2 linked regions of the Serinibacter salmoneus genome follow. The protein of the gene in region 1 interacts with the protein of each later gene in a pairwise test. Links are inferred from orthologs where the notes say so. Each region holds a gene or a part of one and is shown on either strand. Other genes may lie near its edges.

Region 1 (3,110 bases):
CGGCGCGTTCCGCACGCGCCGTGCGCACGCCCATCACGAGCGTGGCCACCAACACGAGACTGGGCAGCGCCGCCAGCACGGGCGAGAACCCGGCCTGCCCGACGGCGAACCAGCAGATCGCGCTGATGGCGCCGAGTGCGATGACGAGCACGAGCCGACGGCGGGCAGCGGCCTGCTGCCGCGAGCGCCGCGCTGCGAGCGCCGCGCGTGCCGCGGCCGCGCTGTGGGCGCGCGCCGCTGCACGGGGGCGCGGCATACCGGTCGGACGGTTCACGCTGGACTCCTCACCTGGACTGGACACGGTCGGGTGCCGCAGGACCGTGCTGGTGTGCGCGACGAGCGGTCGCGTGCTCGGTGTCGCGCCGGCCCGTTCACGACTCGCCGACCGTGACACCACCCGTAGGTGACGCGAGTACCGATCGTCTCCGCGCGCATCGTGCAGCCGCTGCCGACGCATGATGAGCGTTGGCACCAGATACCCGAGAACCAGCGTGATCACCGCCACAATGACCCATCCGGCGCTGCTCACGTCACTGACGGTAGGACGCGAATGCCCACCTTCGACTCAGGCGGGCGGGCGTGTCGCACTTCATGTGCGACTCAGGGTGTGGGGCAGCGCGAGCGCACGCTCTCGCAGACCTGCGGGCACCTCCTCGCGCGTGAGGGCGAACGTTCGGTGATCCGCCCACGCGCCCTGGATGTGCAGATAGGCCCGCCGCACGCCCTCGTCACGGAAGCCGAGCTTCTCCACCACGCGCAGACTGGCAGCATTCTGCGGCCGGATGTTGATCTCCACCCGGTGCAGACCCACCGCACCGAAGCAGTGATCGGCAGCCATGGCCACGGCCAGCGGCGTGAGACCCCGGCCCGCGAGTCCGCGGTCGATCCAGTAGCCGATCGAGGCAGAACTGAGGGACCCGTGGGTGATGCCGCTCACCGTGACCTGCCCGGCGAGCGCACCCCCCAGCGCCACGGCCCACGGCAGGCTCGTGCCCTCTCGCCCCTGCCGGTTGAGTTCCCGTACGTACTGCCCGAATGTCAATGGGCGCGCATGCGGATCCGGGACAGTCGCTTCCCACGGCGCCAGCCAGGCGGCGTTGCGACGGCGCAGCGTCGCCCACTGCGCGCCGTCCCGCCTGCGCAGCGCGCGCAGCACGAGCGGGCCCTCGCTCAACGACACCGGCCACATGCCACACACGATAGTGCGCTGCCCGTCATCGGTTCCGTTGCCCGCCAGACGACCCGACCAGCGATATGGGAGAGTGGTGGAGTGAGTGGCAACGAGGCCTTCGACGGCCAATCCCTGGCGCCGCAGGAGACAGTGCGCGAACTTCTCATCGAACAGACAGAGGACCGCAAGGACGACCTGCGCTCCCGCTACCGCTCCGCGCGAAAGGCCCGCAGCGACAAGGACGCCGACCTTGCCGCGCGCGCGCTCGCCGAACGCGCCATGGAGGTGGCCCGGGAGGACGCGCTGGAGCCCGGTGACTGCGTGGCGTGCTATGTCTCACGCACCCACGAACCCGGCACCGGCCTCATGCTGGACTCGTTGCGTGAGGCAGGATTCGAGGTGCTCGTGCCGGTGCTCGGCCCCGGCCTCGATCGCGGCTGGGCCCGGTACTCAGGCCCCGACTGTCTGCAACAGCGTGCGCCGGGCCGCCCCCTCGAACCCTCCGGTGACGCCTTACCCGCCCAGGAACTCGCCCGAGCCCGGCTCCTGATCGTCCCGGCCCTCGCCGTCGACCCCGAGGGGTACCGGCTCGGCCAGGGCGGCGGGTGGTACGACCGCGCGTTGCTGCATGCCGACCCGGGCGCCGACGTGATGGCCGTGGTGTTCGACGAGGAGGTGAGCACCGAGCCGGTCCCGCGCCTGGACCACGACGTGCGTGTGGGCGGCGTGATCACCCCGTCCGGATGGTGGCGGATCACCGCGTAGAATTGGCACTCGATCAGCAGGAGTGCCAGCGGATGCTGGACCACCGCCCGAGGAGAGCCATGCCGACGTATGCCTATCGCTGCAAGGACTGCGGCCACGCGTTCGACATCTACCAGTCGTTCACGGACGACGCCCTGACCCAGTGCCCCCAGTGCGAGGGGACGCTGCGCAAGGTGCTCTCGCCGGTGGGCGTGGTGTTCAAGGGGTCGGGCTTCTACCGCAACGACTCCCGAGGCGCAGCAACCTCCTCGCAGCCCGCAGGATCCTCGACGTCCGGTTCCTCGAACAGCTCGGCGGCGGGTTCGCCCTCCTCCGGCTCCACGTCCGCGAGCACATCCGGCGCGTCCTCCTCGTCCTCGTCCACCTCGGGGAGTGCGACCACGAAGGCTGCAGGCTCCTAGCGGGAGCATCGCGCTGAGCGCTGTCCCCAGCCTCTCGGGCACGCGGCGTGCCCCACAGCCGAACGGCGGCGGGGGCGGTGTCGACACGGGCCTTCTACCGTGACGCACATGACGCTCCCCGGTCGGCACGGTTCCCGCATCGGCATCGCGCTGTGGCGCGCACGGCCCCTGCTCATCGCCGCGCTCGCGTCGCTGGCGCTGATCGGGACCCTGCAGGTACTCGCTCCCCCACCGCCGGAGCAGACGACGGTCGTCGTCGCCGCGCGAGGCCTGCCGGCCGGGGCGAGACTCAGCACCGCGGACCTGGCCACCACCGATCTTCCGATCGAGGCCGCACCCGAGGGGGCGTTCGTCACCGTCCAGGAGGCCCTCGGGGCCAGACTCGCCCACCCCGTGCCGGCACGGGGAGTGCTGACGCAGAGCGGCGTGATGGTCCAGGGGACCTGGGGCGAGGTGGCCTCGCACGAGGCCGTGGTCCCCGTCAGGCTCGCCGATCCCGCGGTGGCCGCCCTGCTGCCGGAGGCTGCCGAGCTGCACCTGGTGGCCGCCTCGGGAGACGGCGCTCGCACGTTGACCACCGAGGCGAGACTCGTGGCGCGCATCGAGGGTGAGACCGCGGACCCGCTCGTGGGCTCCGCCGGGCCGACCTCACCACTCCTGATCGTCGTGATCCCGGCGGATGTGGTTACTCTCGTGCTCGACGCCAGTGCCGGCGGTGCTCTGGCCGTCGCCCTTGGCCCGAGCGCCTGAGCACTCCGAAGCCAGGAGAGACA
Region 2 (3,215 bases), 1.4 Mb from region 1 along the record:
TCTCTCGGCCCTCGCGGTGGCGTCGGCTCGCGCGGCGGTGAGTCGTTCGATCTCGGCGCGCTGGGCCTCGATCCGGCTGGTGGCCGCGGCCACCTGCCCCTCCAGACGGGCCAGCCCCTCGCGGCGCTCCGCCGCAGCGCGATGCACCCGTGCGAGTGCGCGCTCATGCTCGGCGGCAGCGGCCTCGGCGGCCTGACGGCGGGTGGTCGCCTCGGCCAACGCCTGTTCGGCTGCCTCGACCTCCGCGGCGATCTCCGCGTCCAGTTCGCGGGCGCGCGCGGCCTGCGCATCCAGTTCATCCGGGTCCGGGCCCGTGCGTGGCGCACCGGCCTGGGAGTCCAGCAGTGCCCGCCGCTCGGCGGCGAGCGACACGGTTCCCCGCAGTCGTTCGCGGATACCGCTGAGGCGGTACCACTGCTCGGTGGCCCGGGCCAGGGCTGGAGCGGCCTGCTCCGCCTCGGCCTCGCGCTCCGCATAGCGCCGCTGGGCGCCCGCGAGCGTCGCCTCGAGTTCGCTCTTGCGTGCCTCGATCGCCGCCAGGTCGGCCTGGCCCTCCTGCAACCCCTGGCGCGCGGCGGCGAGATCATCCGCCAGGAGCCGGGCCGCAGCGTCGCGCAGATCGGCCTGGATCACGGCCGCTCGCCGGGCCACGGCGGCCTGTTTGGCCAGGGGGCCGAGCTGGCGTCTGATCTCGGTGACCAGGTCGCTGATCCGGGCGAGGTTCCCGGCCGTGGACTCGAGCTTGCGCAGCGCCTTGTCCTTGCGGCGGCGGTGCTTGAGGATCCCGGCGGCCTCCTCGATGAAGCCACGCCGTTCCTCCGGGGTGGCGCGCAGGACCGCATCGAGTTGCCCTTGCCCGACGATGACGTGCATCTGGCGGCCGAGGCCGGAGTCGGAGAGCAGGTCCTGGATGTCCAGGAGCCGGCAGGTGGTGCCGTTGATCGCGTACTCGCTGCCGCCGGAGGCGAACATGGTGCGCGAGATCGTCACCTCGGTGTAGTCGATCGGCAGTGCGCCGTCGGCGTTGTCGATCGTGAGGGACACCTCCGCACGGCCGAGCGCCGGCCGCGAGGAGGTGCCCGCGAAGATCACATCGGCCATCTGGCCGCCGCGCAGCGACTTCGCGCCCTGTTCGCCCATGACCCAGGCGAGGGCGTCGACCACGTTGGACTTGCCGGAGCCGTTGGGCCCCACCACCACGGTGATGCCCGGCTCGAAGGTGAGGCTGGTGGCGGACGCGAAGGACTTGAAGCCCCGCAGCGTCAGCGACCTCAGGTACACGTGGGTCTCAGGCGGCGAACCAGAGCGCGATCTCGCGCTCGGCGGACTCCGGGGAGTCCGAGGCGTGCACGAGGTTGCGCTGGACCTTCTCGCCGGTGTCGCCGGCGAGGTCGCCGCGGATCGAGCCGGGGGCGGCGGCGGTGGGGTCGGTGGCGCCGATGAGGGTGCGGATGCCCTCGATCACCCGGTAGCCCTCGACGATCAGCGCCACGAGCGGGCCGGAGCTCATGAACTCCACCAGCGGCGGGTAGAAGGGCTTGCCGACGTGCTCGGCGTAGTGCTCGGCGAGCAGTGCCTCATCGGCGGTGCGCATCTGCAGGGCGGTGATGGTGTAGCCCTTCGCCTCGATGCGACGGAGCACTTCGCCGGTGAGGCGACGCGCCACGGCGTCTGGCTTGAGCAGGACAAGGGAGCGCTGGATCTCGGTCACGGCTCCGAGACTACCGCCCGGCACTGGCACCGAGCGGGAGGTGGGTGTGCCGGCGGGTGTGTGTGCTAGCGGCTGGGGCGTGGCAGACCGGCGTGGTCGAGCTCGTCCAGGTAGCGCTCCTGGCGTTCGGCGTCGATCCGGGCGCCGAGGTGCAGCCCGATCACCCACAGCAGCGCGAACACGACCGCCACGATCAGGAACTGCACCCGCATCTCGGGGATCATCAGGCCCGCCACGAGCAGGCCTGCCTGGATCACCCAGCCGAGCACGTACCCTGCAGTCCAGCGCAGTGCGCCGGCCGCCACGAGGCAGGCCAGCGCCGCCACCGAGCCCACCACGATCAGGTGCCTGGTGGGGACGGCAGCCAGACCGTAGGCGGCGAGGGCGGCGAAGAACACCACGAAGGCCTCCAACGACAGGACGGTGGCGGAGAACAGGCGGCGCGCGGAGCGGGGCGCCGCAGGTGCCGACTGCGGCACCTGCGGCGCTGGTGCGGAACTCACAGTTCCCCGAATCCGTCCTCGAACGCCTCCACGACGGCGCGCAACGCCTCGCTCCCGGCGGGTCCCTCGGCCACGACCGTGACCTCGCTGCCCGCCTTCAGGCCCAGGCCCATGAGGGAGAGCAGGCTGGCGGCGTTCACCCCGTTGAGGGTGACCTGCGCGTCGAATCCCGCGACCAGTTGGGCGAGCTGCGCGGCGGGGCGCGCGTGCAGGCCCTGGGGGTTGCGCACCGCGACGACGGCGGAGACCTCCTGCGCGGCGGCTTCCTCCAGGAGTTCCTCGGCCTCGTCCACGACCGCGGCCTCCTCCAGGAGTTCCTCGGCCTCCTCCTCGACCTCGGCCTCGGCCGCTGCCTCGGCGAGCTCGCTGGTGATCTGCCGTGCCGCAGCGGCGACAGCGCCCACCACCTGGGCGATGTCGCCGCCGGTCTGGGCGGCCACCGCGGCGGCGACGGCACCCTCGGCGAACGGGCCCGGTGCGAGCACCACCCGCTCGTCCTCGAGCATGTCGATCACCGCCTCGGCGGTCATCCGGGCGGAGCCGATGTCGGCGAGCAGCACCACCCCGGTGCAACCGGAGTCGAGCTCGGCGGCCACGGCCCGCTCGACCACGTCGAAGCTCGTGCCCAGGCGGGCGTCGTCGGTGCCTCCGGCGGGCTTGAGCACCACGTCCCGGGCCATCTGCGAGGCCAGTTCGCAGGCGCCCGCGGCCAGTAGAGCGGAGTGGGACACCAGCACGAGTCCCACCGTGGCGGTGCCCACCGCCGTGCGCGCGGTGGCGTCCGGCGTGGTCATGCGGAGTCCTCGGCCGCGGCGCGTGCAGCGGCGTCCAGCAGCAGTGCGCTGGACTCGGCACCGGGGTCGCGGTGCCCGACGCTGCGCTCCCCGAGGTAGCTCGCGCGCCCCTTGAGGGCCACGAGCGGCTCGGTGGCCTCGGCCCCGCGGGCCGCGGCGTCGGCCGCCGCCCGCAGGGTCGCGGCCGGGCTCTCCCCGGCCGCGCTG

What was found.
Region 2: the proteins of ATL40_RS10355 (region 1) and ndk interact in binary tests that used the Escherichia coli proteins (3 or more experiments, as listed by UniProt). The link is inferred for Serinibacter salmoneus from one-to-one orthologs.

Annotation. Positions count from the first base shown.
Region 1 is NZ_PDJD01000001.1:2,316,178-2,319,287, forward strand. The notes cover bases 306-3,103. They hold ATL40_RS10355 (5-formyltetrahydrofolate cyclo-ligase), read left to right. Parts: upstream 306-1,270; coding sequence 1,271-1,936; downstream 1,937-3,103. Other genes in these bases: ATL40_RS10350 (GNAT family N-acetyltransferase), read right to left, coding at 590-1,189; ATL40_RS15640 (hypothetical protein), read right to left, coding at 2,151-2,318; ATL40_RS10365 (SAF domain-containing protein), read left to right, coding at 2,446-3,087. Outside these bases: ATL40_RS10345 (hypothetical protein), read right to left, coding at 1-274. UniProt on the Escherichia coli protein: Involved in the removal of 5-formyltetrahydrofolate.
Region 2 is NZ_PDJD01000001.1:965,816-969,030, reverse strand. Bases 1-2,903 are described here. They hold ndk (nucleoside-diphosphate kinase), read right to left. Parts: upstream 1,712-2,903; coding sequence 1,289-1,711; downstream 1-1,288. Other genes in these bases: dhaM (dihydroxyacetone kinase phosphoryl donor subunit DhaM), read right to left, coding at 2,211-2,903; ATL40_RS04170 (DUF4233 domain-containing protein), read right to left, coding at 1,777-2,214; smc (chromosome segregation protein SMC), read right to left, coding at 1-1,281. Also shown: more of dhaM, read right to left, coding at 2,904-3,008; dihydroxyacetone kinase subunit DhaL, read right to left, coding at 3,005-3,215. UniProt on the Escherichia coli protein: Major role in the synthesis of nucleoside triphosphates other than ATP. The ATP gamma phosphate is transferred to the NDP beta phosphate via a ping-pong mechanism, using a phosphorylated active-site intermediate.